2 regions of the Streptomyces sp. NPDC025618 genome follow, and region 2 is predicted to be linked to the other one. Evidence: riboswitches for the same ligand, from Rfam matches in the RefSeq annotation. Region 2 holds a riboswitch; the other holds the start of a gene.
The links. Region 2 has a riboswitch for thiamine pyrophosphate ahead of ACZ4A5_RS08250 (thiamine ABC transporter substrate-binding protein). Riboswitches for the same ligand answer to the same signal wherever they lie in the genome.
Positions count from the first base shown of each region.

Region 1: linked by a shared signal. The riboswitch ahead of thiO (glycine oxidase ThiO) and the one ahead of ACZ4A5_RS08250 (thiamine ABC transporter substrate-binding protein) in region 2 are both predicted to bind thiamine pyrophosphate.

Region 1 covers NZ_JBVHLW010000001.1:207,336-214,611, reverse strand. The annotation lists gene ACZ4A5_RS00945 (deoxyribonuclease IV) at 1-88, opposite strand, end outside; gene pknB (Stk1 family PASTA domain-containing Ser/Thr kinase) at 91-2,046, opposite strand; gene ACZ4A5_RS00935 (thiazole synthase) at 2,526-3,332, opposite strand; gene thiS (sulfur carrier protein ThiS) at 3,342-3,581, opposite strand; gene thiO (glycine oxidase ThiO) at 3,578-4,756, opposite strand; TPP riboswitch at 4,754-4,866, opposite strand; gene ACZ4A5_RS00920 (NAD(P)/FAD-dependent oxidoreductase) at 5,047-6,267, shown strand; gene ACZ4A5_RS00915 (Rv2175c family DNA-binding protein) at 6,385-6,750, shown strand; gene thiE (thiamine phosphate synthase) at 6,881-7,276, shown strand, end outside.
Region 2 covers NZ_JBVHLW010000006.1:41,121-48,396, reverse strand. The annotation lists gene tsf (translation elongation factor Ts) at 92-928, shown strand; gene pyrH (UMP kinase) at 1,092-1,871, shown strand; gene frr (ribosome recycling factor) at 2,042-2,599, shown strand; gene ACZ4A5_RS08260 (phosphatidate cytidylyltransferase) at 2,599-3,720, shown strand; gene rlmN (dual-specificity RNA methyltransferase RlmN) at 3,809-4,915, shown strand; TPP riboswitch at 4,985-5,089, shown strand; gene ACZ4A5_RS08250 (thiamine ABC transporter substrate-binding protein) at 5,085-6,170, shown strand; gene ACZ4A5_RS08245 (ABC transporter permease) at 6,260-7,276, shown strand, end outside.

The DNA.
Region 1 (7,276 bases), on a different contig from region 2:
GGCCCCCGGCGACGGGGATGTGCCCGCCGACGGGGTTGCGGACGCGCGGGGCCGGGAGAAGGCCGGAGGGCCCGGAAAGCTCAGCCATCCCTACAGCCCGCCCTTCATCCGGATGGTGATGGTGTCGCCCTTGGCCGCCTGGTCGCCGCCCTTGACGGACTGGCTGTCGACCGAGTCGCGCGGGAAGAAGAACGGCTTGTCCACGCTGACCTTGAAGCCCGCGGCGGTGAGGGCCTGCCTGGCCTCGGCCTCGCTCTTGCCGGTGACGTCCGGGACCGTCACCATCTCCTTGCCCTTGGAGACGGTGAGCGTGACCGTGTCGCCCTTGGCCAGTTGCTCCCCGTCGCCGGGCGACTGCGCCGCCACCGAGCCCTTGGGGGCGTCGGAGTAGACCTGGGTGTCCGAGACCTCGGCCTTCAGCCCCTTGTCCGCCAGCGCCGAGGTGGCCGCCGCGACGGTCATGCCCTGCACCTTCGGCACGCTCAGGGCCGCGCCCTTGCTCACGGTCAGCGCGACGGGGGTGTCGGGCCTGCGCTCCGCCCCCGGCTTGGGGTCGGTGGCCAGCACCGAGCCCTGCGGGGTCTCGCCGCTGAACTGCTTGCCGACCTCGCCGACCGTCAGGCCCGCGCCCTCGATCTTCCGCTTCGCCTCGTCGAGGGTCATGCCGACGACATTGGGCACCTCGGCCCGCGCCGGGCCCTTCGACAGGGTGACCGTCACCTTGCCGGTGTTGCGCACGCGGCCGCCGGGGCCGGGGTCCGTCGAGATGACGTGCCCCCGCTCGACGGTGTCGCTGAAGTCCTGCTTCGTCCTCATCCCGAGCCCGGCCTTGTGGAGCGACTGCTCGGCCTTGTCCTGGGTCATGTCCAGGACGGCCGGGACGGTCGTGAACTGGCCGGAGTTGATGTACCAGACGCCCGTGCCCACCACCGCCAGCAGGACCGCCGCGAGCACCGCGAGCAGGGTGCGGCTCGGCCTGCGCCGGGGCCGGCCGGTCCGTGCCGCCGGGGCGGCCGGCGGGGCCGGGGGAGCGGGCGGCTGCTCCAGCCGCGTCGTGCGGTTGAGCCGCTCGTCCGCAGCGAGCGGCAGGGGCCGGGCCGCGACGGGCCGCGGGATCACGCTCGTACGGTCCTCCGAGCCGCTCGCCGCCCCCTGCTCCGGCGTCCGCGCGAGCGGAGGCATGGCGTCCAGCTGCTCGTCGGACAGCGCCTCGCGGGTGGCGCGGACCAGGGCCAGCAGGCCCACCGCGTCCGCCGGGCGTTGCTGCGGGTCGCGCGCGGTGGCCTGGGCCACCAGTTCGTCCAGCCGCGGGGCCAGCCCCGGTACGGCCGCCGACGGCGGCGGCACGTCCTCGTGAAGGTGCTGGTAGAGGACCTGCGCCGGGGTGCTGCCGGTGTGCGGCTTGGCGCCGGTGAGCATTTCGTAGAGGACGACACCGCAGGCGTAGACGTCCACCCGGGTGTCGGCCGTGCCGTGTTCCATCTGCTCGGGGGCCAGATACGACACCGTGCCGAGGACCGAGCCGGTGGACGCCGTGGAGTTGGTGTCCACGGCCCGGACGAGCCCGAAGTCGGCGACCTTCACCCGGCCGTCGTCCCCGATCAGCACGTTCTCCGGCTTCATGTCCCGGTGGACGAGACCCGCGAGGTGGGCCGCGCCGAGCGCCGCGAGCACCGGCTCGGCGATGTCGAGCGCGGCGCGCGGCTGGAGGGCCCCGCGCTCGCGCAGCACGTCACGCAGGGTGCATCCGGCCACGTACTCCATCGCGAGATAGACGTACGTGCCGTCCGTGCCCTGGTCGAAGACGCCCACCACGTTCGGGTGATCGAGCCGGGCCACGGACTTGGCCTCGCGGATGAAGCGTTCCACGAAGACCTCGTCGGCGGCGAGCCCCGGGTGCATCACCTTCAGGGCGAGCACCCGGTCGAGCCGCGTGTCGAGGGCGCGGTAGACCGTGGCCATGCCGCCGACGGCGATCCGGGCCTCGACCCGGTAGCGGCCGTCGAGCACGTGCCCGACAAGCGGGTCTCCTAGCGTCGTATCCACGCTAGGAGTCTATGAGCCGTTTAGGGGTGGCCCCTAGCGGCCTTCTTTCCGGGGGGTCCCGGGCCCTGGAGGGGTGCCCCCCGGCGGGTTGGTTTCGCGGATCCGTGATCTTGTCCCTGCGGGGCCATTGCCGCCTGCGGCGGGTGACGCCCTGCGGGCGTGTCCTCAATCTCCCCCAGCTACCGCTGGGAGGTGCCCCCAACGGGCTGGATTCGCGAACCGTAGGCTTCGAGCCCGCGGGCCGCACTGTTCAAGACCCGCTCCGGGCAACTACTCAGCCTGTCCGGCGTTTGAGGACGCGCCCGCAGGGCGCTCTCCGCCGCAGGCGGCGAACGAACCCGCAGGGTTGAGACCACGGATCCGTACAACTAGCCCGTTGGGGGCACCTCCCAGCGGTAGCTGGGGGCGTTTGAGGACACCGCCGCGCAGCGGTGGTGCGGACACAACCCCCCGCAGCCGACCCGCGAGATCAACCCGAGCTACCCGCCGTCGCCGAAAGCAGGCCGTTCCGGGTCGAAGTTCGCCCGGCCCTCCGTGGGGGAGGACGCCTGCGCGAAGTGGCGGCGCGGGATGCGGCCCGCTCGAAAGGCGAGGCGGCCGCCCTCGACCGCGTGGCGCATCGCCTCCGCCATCAGCGCCGGGTCCTGCGCGCGGGTGACCGCCGAGGCGAGCATCACCGCCGAGCAGCCGAGCTCCATCGCGATCGCCGCGTCCGACGCCGTGCCCGCGCCCGCGTCCAGGATCACCGGGACCCCGGCCCGCTCGGTGATCAGCTGGAAGTTGTGCGGGTTGCGGATGCCCAGGCCGGAGCCGATGGGCGAGCCCAGCGGCATGATCGCCGCGCATCCGGCGTCCTCCAGGCGGCGGGCGAGGACCGGGTCGTCGTTGGTGTACGGCAGCACCGTGAAGCCGTCGTCCACCAGGATCTCCGCCGCTTCCAGCAGCTCGACCGGGTCGGGCAGCAGCGTGCGCTCGTCGGCGATCACTTCCAGCTTGACCCAGTCCGTGCCGAGCGCCTCCCGGGCCAGCCGCGCGGTGAGCACGGCCTCGCCGGCGGTGTAGCAGCCCGCCGTGTTCGGCAGGACCCGGATGTCGTGCCGGGCCAGCAGCGACAGCACCGAGCCCCGTACGTTCGTGGCCAGCCGCCGCATCGCGACGGTGGTCAGCTCGGTGCCGGAGGCCAGCAGCGCGCGCTCCAGGACGTCCAGGCTGGGCGCGCCGCCCGTGCCCATGATCAGGCGGGACGTGAAGGTGGTGCCGGCGATGGTGAGCAGATCGTCTGCCATCTGGGCTGATCAGCCTCCCTGCACTGCGGTGAGGACCTCGACGCGGTCACCCTCGCCGAGCGTGGTGCCGGGCCACTGGCCGCGCGGTACGACGGCTTCGTTGAGGGCGGCAGCGACCCCGCTGTGGGCGGTGGTCAAGGAGGCCACCAGGCCGTCGAGGGTCAGGCCCCGGGGCACCGAGCGGCTCTCGCCGTTGACGCTGATGCCGACGTGGGCCTCGGGGCTGTCGGTGGGGTCCATGGGGTTCATACGGGCAGCTCCTGGAGCGCGTTCGAGAAGCGGAGAGGAGAGAACGGGCGGGCCTCGTCCGGCAGCCGTCCGGTGGTCAGCGCCTCGGCCATCACCTCGCCGGTCAGGGGGGCGAGGAGCACGCCGTTGCGGTAGTGGCCGGTGGCGGCGAGCAGGCCGGGCAGGGCGGTGGGGCCCAGCAGCGGGGCGTTGTCGGGCGAGCCGGGGCGCAGCCCGGCGCGGGTCTCCACCAGGGGCAGCTCGGTGATGCCGGGGACCAGCTCATGGGCGTCGCGCAGCAGTTCGTAGACGCCGCCCGCGGTGACGGTGGTGTCCCAGCCGAGCTCCTCGGTGGTCGCGCCGACGACCAGCTCGCCGTTCTCGCGCGGCACCAGATAGACGTGGCCGCCGCGCACGACCGCCCGCACGGTCCGGGACAGGAAGGGCGCGTACGCGCCGGGCACGCGCAGCCGCAGGATCTGGCCCTTGACGGGGCGCACCGGCGGCAGGACGTGCGGGGGGACGTCCGCGAGGGCGCCGCTGCGGCTGCCCGCCGCGAGCACGGTCCGGCCGGCCCGCACGCGGGTGCCGTCGGCGAGCTCGGCGCCGGTGGCCCGGTCGCCGGAGAGCAGCAGCCGTACGGCCTCCGTGCGGTGGAAGGCGACCCCCGCCCGCCCGCAGGCCGTCAGCAGGGCACCGGCGAGCCGCCGGGGGTCGGTCTGGTGGTCGCCGTCCACGCGCACGCCGCCGCGCACGCCCGGCGCGAGCATCGGCTCCAGCCGGCGGCACTCACGCCCCGACAGCCATTGGGCGTCCAGCCCGCACCGCTGCTGAAGGGCGTGCAGCTCCCGCAGATGGGCCCGGTCGTCGGCGTCGAGGGCGACGGCGAGGGTCCCGCAGGCGCGGTAGCCGGTGTCCTGGCCGCTCGCCTCCTCCAGCTCCGCCGTGAAATCCGGATAGCGCCGGGCGGACGCCAGATTGAGCGCGAGCAGTTCCTGCTCGCCGTAGTGCAGCTCGGTCACCGCGGCCAGCATCCCGGCCGCCACCTGGGCCGCGCCGCCGCCCGGCGCGGGATCCGCGACGGCGGTGCGCAGGCCCCGCTGCGCGGCCCGCCACGCCGTGACCAGACCGATGACACCGCCGCCGATCACGAGGACGTCGTACGTCCCCGGTGACGCTGTTGAAGACGCGTGCATGGGCGTCCAGCCCCTCCCTTCGCCGGCATGACCCGGATCAGGTTCGTACGGTCGGAGGCCGGCCAGCCTCCCTCTCAGCCCGGTCCGTCCGGGCTCCCGCGAGTGCTTGTACAGCGGCCACCCTAGTACGGGCCGCGAACCGTCCGGAAGGCCGGACGGGGGCGCCGGAGGGGGCATGCGCGGCAGTGGGGCGCGTCAAACATCGTGACGTTGTGTCAGAGGTCTCGCTACGCGGTGCTCCGGTCGGGACCGGCCGCCGCCCTAGAGTTGATCGGGTGAGCGAGCACCGGATGGAACCGCAGACCACGAGTGACCGGCGCGCTGTCATCGTCGGCGCCGGAATGGCCGGGGTGCAGACCGCCGTCGCCCTGCGCGAGCAGGGCTGGACCGGCACGATCACCCTGCTGGGCGCCGAGCCCCACCAGCCGTACGACAGGCCGCCGCTCTCCAAGGCGGTGCTGCTGGGCAAGGCCGAGGGGTCCGCCTTCGAGGTGGACTTCGCCTCCCTCGGCATAGACCTCGAACTCGGCCGGGAGGTCACCCGGCTGCGCGCCGGCGAGTACCTGCTGGAGACCTCCGCGGGCCCCGTGCCGTACGACGTGCTGGTCATCGCGACCGGCGCGCGGCCCGTCGAGCTGCCCGGCAGCGCGGGTATGCCGGGCGTGCACCTGCTGCGCACCCTGGACGACGCGGAGCGGCTGCGCCCGGTGCTCGCCGGGCAGCGCGACGTGGTGGCGGTCGGCGCCGGGTGGATCGGCGCCGAGTTCGCCACCGCCGCGCGCGAGGCGGGCTGCCGGGTGACGGTCGTCGAGGCCGCGGACCGGCCGCTGGCCGGCGCCCTGCCCGCCGAGGTCGCCGCCCACATGGTCGCCTGGTACGCCGACAGCGGCGCCCGCCTGCTCACCGGCGCGCGCGTGGCCGCCGTGGAGCCCGGCGCCGTGGTGCTGGCCGACGGCACCCGGCTGCCCGCGGACGCGGTGCTCGTGGGCATCGGCGCCCGCCCGGCGACGGAGTGGCTGGAGGGGTCGGGCGTCGAGCTGGCCGCCGACCGCTCGGTGCTCACCGACGACCGGCTGCGCACCTCCGTGCCCGATGTCTACGCGGTCGGCGACTGCGCGTCCTTCCCGTCCGCCCGCTACGGCGAGCGGCTGCTGGTCCACCACTGGGACAACGCCCTCCAGGGCCCGCGCACGGTCGCCGGGAACATCGTGCACGGCACGGCCGAGGGGCCGGTCTACGACCCGGTGCCGTATTTCTGGTCCGAGCAGTTCGGGAGGTTCGTGCAGTACGCGGGCCACCACGTCGAGGGTGACGAGCTCATCTGGCGCGGCGATCCGACGGGCGCGGCCTGGACGGTGTGCTGGGTGCGCGGTGAGGTCCTCGTCGCCCTGCTGGCCGTCGGCCGCCCGCGCGACCTGGCCCAGGGCCGCAAGCTCATCGAGCGCGGCGCGGTCCTCGACCGGGCGCGGGCGGCGGACGCCTCGGTCCAGCTGAAGGCCGCGGAGGTGTGAGGACCCCCTGACGGCGCGGGCCCGGGAGGGCCCGCCCGGGGGTCCGCACGACGCGCCGCCGACAAGGTCGGGTCAACCTGGCTACCGACTGTCAGTCCCAGATGGCAGGCTTGTCCCGTGACCGAGATTGACGCAAAGATCGATGCTCTCGTCCCCGCCTGGCTCAACCTCCCCGACATCGCGGAAATGCTCGATGTCGAGGTGACGCGCGTCCGGCAGCTGGTCAAGGAGGGCCAGCTGATCGCGGTGCGCCGTGGCGAGAACCGAGTGCTCCAGGTGCCCGCCGAGTTCATCGGCGAGGGCAAGGTGATCAAGGGCCTCGCAGGCACCTTGACGCTGCTGAAGGACGACGGCTTCAGCGACGAGGAAATGCTGGAGTGGCTCTTCACTCCGGACCCGACCCTGCCCGGCACCCCGGCGCAGGCCCTGCGCGAGAATCGTGGCACGGAGGTGAAGCGCCGCGCCCAGGCGCTCGCCGTCTGACCCGTCCGCAGGCGCTGTAGACGCCGAGAGAGAACCGTCCGGTGTGGGGGGGGGGGGGGGGGGTGCTCCCCCCCCCCCCCCCCCCCCCCCCCCCCCCCCCCCCACCGCCGACCCCGGGGGGATCCACCCGATGTCCGTCACCGCGCGCGAGCGGCTCGCCGACGCCCGGCTGTATCTGTGCACCGACGCCCGCAGGCGCCAGGGCGACCTGCCGGAATTCCTGGACGCGGTCCTCGCCGCCGGGGTGGATGTCGTGCAGCTGCGCGACAAGGGCATGGAGGCGGGGGAGGAGCTGGAGCACCTCGCCGTGTTCGCCGACGCCGCCCGCCGCCACGGCAAGCTCCTCGCGGTCAACGACCGCGCGGATGTCGCCCACGCCATCGGCTCCCAGGTGCTGCACCTGGGCCAGGGCGACCTCCCCGTGCCCGCCGCCCGCGCCATCCTCGGCGACGAGGTGCTGATCGGGCGCTCGACCCACGCCGAGGCGGAGGTGGACGCCGCCGTCGCCGAGCCCGGCGTGGACTAC
Region 2 (7,276 bases):
TCAGTCGCGGTAGATGACGGCGGGGGTCGGCGCGAGCGCGCCGCCCCCGTCGCGCACCCGTAGTCACAACGACTTCCGAGAGAGATTCACCATGGCGAACTTCACCGCCGCTGACGTCAAGAAGCTCCGCGAGCTCACCGGCGCCGGCATGATGGACTGCAAGAAGGCGCTGGACGAGGCTGCCGGCGACCTGGACAAGGCCGTCGAGATCGTCCGCGTCAAGGGCCTGAAGGGCGTGGCCAAGCGCGAGAGCCGCACCACCTCGAACGGTGCCGTCGTCTCGGTCATCGCCGACGACAACACCTCCGGTGTGCTCGTCGAGCTGAAGTGCGAGACCGACTTCGTCGCCAAGGGCGAGAAGTTCAACGAGGTCGCCGCGGCGCTGGCCGCCCACGTCGCCAAGACCGCTCCGGCGGACCTCGAGGCGCTCATGGCGTCCGAGATCGAGGCTGGCAAGACCGTCCAGGCGTTCGTGGACGAGGCCAACGCCACGCTCGGCGAGAAGATCGTCGTCGACCGCTTCGCGCGCTTCGCCGACGGCTTCGTCTCCGCGTACATGCACCGCACCGCCGCGGACCTCCCGCCGCAGGTCGGCGTCCTGGTCGAGCTCGACAAGGACAACGCCGAGGTCGCCAAGGACGTCGCGCAGCACATCGCCGCGTTCGCGCCGAAGTTCCTCTCCCGCGAGGACATCCCGGCCGACGTGCTCGAGAACGAGCGCCGTGTCGCCGAGGCCACCGCCCGCGAGGAGGGCAAGCCCGAGGCCGCCCTGCCGAAGATCATCGAGGGTCGCGTCACCGGTTTCGTCAAGGAGAACTCCGTTCTCGAGCAGGCGTTCGCCAAGGACAACAAGAAGACCGTCCAGAAGGTTCTGGACGAGGCCGGTGTCACGCTGAAGCGCTTCTCGCGCATCCGCGTCGGCGCCTGAGCCGTCAGCAGGGCAGCGAATGACCTGCGACCCGCTAGGGTCGTACGCAGCCGACCCTCCACCGGTCGGCCGCTGATGTGACGAGGAGGCCATTGCCGTCAAGGGATCTGATAAAGACCCATCCGGCAATGGCCTTCTTCGTATGTGCACGAGGAGATCTCCAATGAATCAGGGTGCGGACGCCCGGCCGGCAGCCGACGACAAAAGCGACGACCACGGCAAACGCCGTCGGTTTATGCTCAAACTGTCCGGCGAGGCATTCGCCGGCGGCGGGGGCCTCGGTGTCGACCCCGATGTCGTGCACGCCATCGCTCGTGAGATCGCGGCAGTCGTCCGCGAGGGCTACGAGATCGCCGTCGTCATCGGCGGCGGCAACTTCTTCCGCGGCGCCGAGCTCCAGCAGCGCGGCATGGACCGTGCCCGCTCGGACTACATGGGCATGCTCGGCACCGTGATGAACTCGCTCGCCCTCCAGGACTTCCTGGTCAAGGAAGGCGTCGAGACGCGGGTGCAGACCGGCATCACCATGGGCCAGGTCGCCGAGCCGTTCATCCCGCTGCGCGCGGTGCGCCACCTGGAGAAGGGCCGCGTCGTCATCTTCGGCGCCGGTATGGGCATGCCCTACTTCTCCACCGACACCACCGCCGCCCAGCGCGCCCTGGAGATCCACGCCGAGGCGATCCTGATGGGCAAGAACGGTGTCGACGGGGTCTACGACTCCGACCCGAAGAAGAACCCCGACGCGGTGAAGTTCGACGCCCTCGAATACAGCGAGGTGCTCTCGCGCGGCCTCAAGGTCGCCGACGCCACCGCCATCTCCCTGTGCATGGACAACAAGGTGCCGATCCTCGTCTTCGAGCTGCTCGCCGAGGGCAACATCGCGCGTGCGGTCAAGGGTGAGAAGATCGGCACGCTCGTGAGCGACCAGAGCACGCGGGCCTGACGGCCCGGACAACCGCCGGCCTGGGCGATCACGCTGCCCAGGGACGGCAACACCGTGCCGTGGGAAGACCCCGGCACGGGGATGGACAACTGCCTGCCGGTCGGACACCGTGCAGGAGAAGACGCGCGCAGGGGCGAGGCTCTGCTTACTGATAACACCAGGAGCAAGTGGTGATCGAAGAGATCCTCCTCGAGGCCGAGGAGAAGATGGAGAAGGCCGTTGTGGTCGCCAAGGAAGACTTCGCGGCGATCCGCACCGGGCGTGCGCACCCCGCGATGTTCAACAAGATCGTGGCGGACTACTACGGCGCGCTGACGCCGATCAACCAGCTGGCGTCCTTCTCGGTGCCGGAACCGCGCATGGCCGTCGTGACGCCCTTCGACAAGAGCGCGCTGCGCAACATCGAGCAGGCCATCCGCGACTCGGACCTCGGTGTCAACCCGAGCAACGACGGCAGCATCATCCGGGTGACGTTCCCGCAGCTGACCGAGGAGCGCCGCAAGGAGTACATCAAGGTCGCGCGCGGCAAGGGCGAGGACGCGAAGATCTCGATCCGCGCCATCCGCCGTAAGGCGAAGGAAACCCTCGACAAGCTCGTCAAGGACAAGGAGTCCGGCGAGGACGAGGTGCGCCGCGCGGAGAAGGAGCTCGACGACACCACCGCGAAGTACGTCACGCAGGTGGACGAGCTGCTCAAGCACAAGGAAGCCGAGCTCCTCGAGGTCTGATGAACGACACATCCTGGGGGGCCCCGTCGAGCGCCGGGTACTGGGGGTCCACCGACCGCGGACCCTCCCCCTCGCTCGGAGGGGACGTGCGCCCGGGCTCGGCGGGTCCTGTGCATGAGGCGGGCGCCGCGGCGCAGACTCGGCCCATGCCCATCGTGCCCTCCTCAGGCGGAGACCAGGACGACCGTGACGAGGGGGCCGCCCACCTGCGCGGCCCCCTGTTCCGTGATGAACAGGAGCCCGACATCCGGCCCCAGGATTCTGCCCCGGAGCCTGCAGTTCCCCAGGCGCCCAAGGCCGGGAAGAAGAGCGCCGGCCGCGATCTCCGGGCCGCGATAGGGGTGGGACTGGGCCTCGGCGCGGTCATTCTCGCCTCCTTGTTCATCTACAAGCCCGTCTTCCTCGGCGTGATCGTCGTCGCCGTCGTCGTCGGGCTGTGGGAGCTGACCTCCCGCCTGGCCGAGCGGAAGGCGATCAAGGCCCCGCTGGTGCCGCTCGCGCTCGGCGGTGCCGCCATGGTCATCGCCGGCTACGCGAGCGGTGCCGAGGGCGCGTGGGTGGCCATGGCGTTCAGCGCGCTCGCCGTGCTGGTGTGGCGGATGCCCGAGCCGCCGGACGGCTATCTCAGGGATGTCACGGCGGGCATCTTCGCCGCGTTCTACGTGCCCTTCCTGGCCACCTTCGTGGCCCTGATGCTGGCCGCGGGCGACGGCGCGTGGCGAGTGCTCACCTTCCTGATCCTGACGGTCGTCAGCGACACGGGTGCGTACGCGGTGGGCTGGAAGTTCGGCAAGCGCAAGCTGGCGCCGCGCATCAGCCCCGGCAAGACGCGCGAGGGCCTGCTGGGGGCCGTCCTGTTCGCCATGGTGGCGGGCGCGCTGTGCATGCGCTTCCTGATCGACGACGGGCAGTGGTGGCAGGGCCTGCTGCTCGGCCTCGCCGTCGCGGTCAGCGCCACGCTGGGCGACCTCGGCGAGTCCATGATCAAGCGTGACCTGGGCATCAAGGACATGGGCGCCCTGCTGCCCGGCCACGGCGGGATCATGGACCGGCTGGACTCCCTGCTGCCCACCGCCCCCGTGGTATGGCTGCTGATGGTGATCTTCGTCGGCAGCGCGTAGGGCTCCGGCCTGCGCTTTTCTCGGTGAGGGGCTCGTTGTCCACAGGACGGCGGGCCCCTCTCCGCACGTCTGCGACACTGGTAGGACCATGCCTGCACCTGGAGAACTCACTTTCGTCGCGCCGCGCGGGGCCAAGCAGCCCCCGCGGCACCTTGCCGACCTCTCGCCCGCCGAGCGCCGCGAGGCGGTTGCCGCGATCGGCGAGAAGCCGTTCCGCGCGAAGCAGCTGTCGCAGCACTACTTCGCCCGGTATGCGCACGACCCCGCGGCATGGACCGACATCCCTGCCGCCTCCCGCGAGAAGCTCGCGGCCGAGCTGCTGCCCGAGCTGATGAGTGTCGTCCGGCACATCTCGTGCGACGACGACACCACCCGCAAGACCCTCTGGCGGCTGCACGACGGCAAGCTGGTCGAGTCGGTGCTGATGCGCTATCCCGACCGGGTCACCATGTGCATCAGCTCCCAGGCCGGCTGCGGGATGAACTGCCCGTTCTGTGCCACGGGCCAGGCCGGTCTCGACCGCAATCTGTCGGCCGCCGAGATCGTGCACCAGATCGTGGACGGCATGCGCGCGCTGCGCGACGGCGAGGTGCCCGGCGGGCCCGCGCGCCTGTCCAACATCGTCTTCATGGGCATGGGCGAGCCGCTCGCCAACTACAAGCGGGTCGTCGGCGCCATCCGCCGGCTCACCGACCCCGAGCCGGACGGCCTCGGCCTCTCCCAGCGCGGTATCACCGTCTCCACCGTCGGCCTGGTCCCCGCGATGCACCGCTTCGCCGACGAGGGCTTCAAGTGCCGCCTCGCGGTCTCGCTGCACGCGCCCGACGACGAGCTGCGCGACACCCTGGTGCCGGTCAACACCCGCTGGAAGGTCCGCGAGGTCCTCGACGCCGCCTGGGAGTACGCGGAGAAGTCGGGCCGCCGCATCTCCATCGAGTACGCCCTGATCCGCGACATCAACGACCAGGCGTGGCGCGGTGACCTGCTCGGCCGGCTCCTCAAGGGCAAGCGCGTGCACGTCAACCTCATCCCGCTCAACCCCACCCCGGGCTCGAAGTGGACGGCCTCCCGGCCGGAGGACGAGCGGGCGTTCGTCCAGGCGATCGCCGCGCACGGCGTGCCGGTGACCGTTCGCGACACCCGCGGCCAGGAGATCGACGGCGCCTGCGGGCAGCTGGCGGCGGCCGAGCGCTGAGCGCGGTCCCGGGGCGGCACTGATACGGTGCCTTCGCGCCTTCGAGCGCACAAACGAACGCACAAATGAACAATCCGACAGGGGAGCGCGAGAGCGCTGAGAGTGCGGCACGGGCCGCAGACCCTCGGACCTGATCCGGGTCATACCGGCGTAGGGAGTCAGACGCACCATGAACACCAACCTCCGGCGTGCCCTCGGCGCGGCGGCCGCCGTCGCGCTCGGCCTGCCCGCGCTGGCCGCCTGCGGCTCGGGCGGCTCCGGCGGGACCGACGGCGGCAAGACCGTCACCCTGGTCTCGCACGACTCGTTCCAGATCTCGGACAGCGTGCTCAAGGACTTCGAGAAGCAGAGCGGCTACACCGTCAAGACGGTCAAGAGCGGTGACGCCGGAGCGGCCGTCAACCAGGCGATCCTCTCCGCCAGGCACCCCCAGGGCGACGTCTTCTTCGGCGTCGACAACACCCTCCTGTCGCGCGCCCTGGACAAGGACCTCTTCACGCCGTACGAGGCCAAGGGCCTGGACCGCGTCCCCAAGGACCTCCAGCTCGACGCCGCGCGGCACCGGGTCACCCCGATCGACACCGGCGACATCTGCGTCAACTACGACCGCGCGTATTTCGCCGGCCACAAGCTGGCCCCGCCGCAGTCCTTCGACGACCTGATCAAGCCGGAGTACAAGAACCTCCTGGTCACGGAGAACTCCGCCACGTCCTCGCCCGGCCTGGCCTTCCAGCTCGGCAGCATCGCGAAGTACGGCGACGCCGGCTGGCAGGACTACTGGAAGAAGCTCAAGGCCAACGGCGTCGAGGTGGTCGACGGCTGGGAGCAGGCGTACAACCAGCGCTTCTCCGGCTCCGCCGCGGGCCGGAAGGCCAAGGGCGACAAGCCGCTGGTCGTCTCCTACGCCTCCAGCCCGCCCGCCGAGGTGATGGATGTGAAGCCGGAGCCGAAGGAGGCCCCGACCGGTGTCGCGACCGGCACGTGCTTCCGCCAGATCGAGTTCGCCGGACTGCTGTCCGGCGCGAAGAACACCGAGGGCGGCAAGGCGCTGGTCGACTTCCTGCTGAGCAGGAAGTTCCAGGAGGACATGCCGCTGACGATGTTCGTCAAGCCCGCCGCCGAGGACGCCGCGCTGCCGGAGCTGTTCACCAAGTACGGCGCGAAGGTCACCGACCCCGCGACGCTCGCCCCCGAGAAGATCGCCAAGAACCGCGAGCAGTGGGTCAAGGCATGGTCCTCGATCGTCCTGAAGTAGACGTCGCGGCAAAGCCGTCCGAGGGCCCCAGGAGCGCCTCCGGGCGGTCCCGGCGGCCCTGGCGGCCGACGGCGGTGCGGCTCGGCCTGATGGCCGTGCCGCTCGCCTTCTTCGGGGTCTTCTTCGCCTATCCCGTCGCCGCGATCGTCTCCCGCGGTCTCAAGGACGGCGGGCGCTGGCAGTTCGGCCGCGTCGGCGAGGTCGTCACCGACCCCGCCATCGGCCACGTCCTGTGGTTCACGACCTGGCAGGCCCTCGCCTCCACCGCGCTGACCCTCGCCCTCGCGCTCCCCGGCGCGTACGTCTTCGCGCGCTTCGACTTCCCCGGCAAACAGCTGCTGCGGGCCGTGGTCACCGTTCCCTTCGTCCTGCCGACCGTCGTCGTCGGCTCGGCGTTCCTGGCGCTGCTCGGGCGCGGCGGGCTGCTGGACGAGCTGTGGGGCGTGCGCCTGGACACCACGGTGTGGGCGATCCTCCTCGCCCACGTCTTCTTCAACTACGCCGTCGTCGTACGGACCGTCGGCGGCCTCTGGGCGCAGCTCGACCCGCGCCAGGAGGAGGCGGCGCGGGTGCTGGGAGCGGGCCGGTTCGCCGCCTGGCGGCGGGTGACGCTGCCCGCCCTGACGCCCGCCGTGGCCGCCGCGGCGCTGATGGTCTTCCTCTTCACCTTCACCTCCTTCGGCGTCGTGCAGATCCTGGGCGGCCCGCGCTACTCCACGCTGGAGGTGGAGATCTATCAGCAGACCGCGCAGCTGCTGGACCTGCCGACCGCGGCCGTGCTCACGCTCGTGCAGTTCGTCGCGGTGGCCGTGCTGCTCGTCGTGCACGGCCGGACCGTGCGCCGCAGGGAGTCCGCCCTGAGGCTCGTCGACGCCGCGCGCACCGCCCACAGGCCGCGCGGCGCGGCGCAGTGGGCGCTGCTCGGCTCCGTGCTGACCGTGATCGCGCTGCTGGTGCTGGTGCCGCTCGTCGTCCTCACCCTGCGCTCCTTCGACGGCCCGGACGGCTACGGCCTGGCCTTCTACCGCGCCCTCGCCTCGGCGGGGGACAACGGCGGGACGTTCGTCGTCGCCCCGCTGGAGGCCATCGGCAATTCGCTGGCGTAC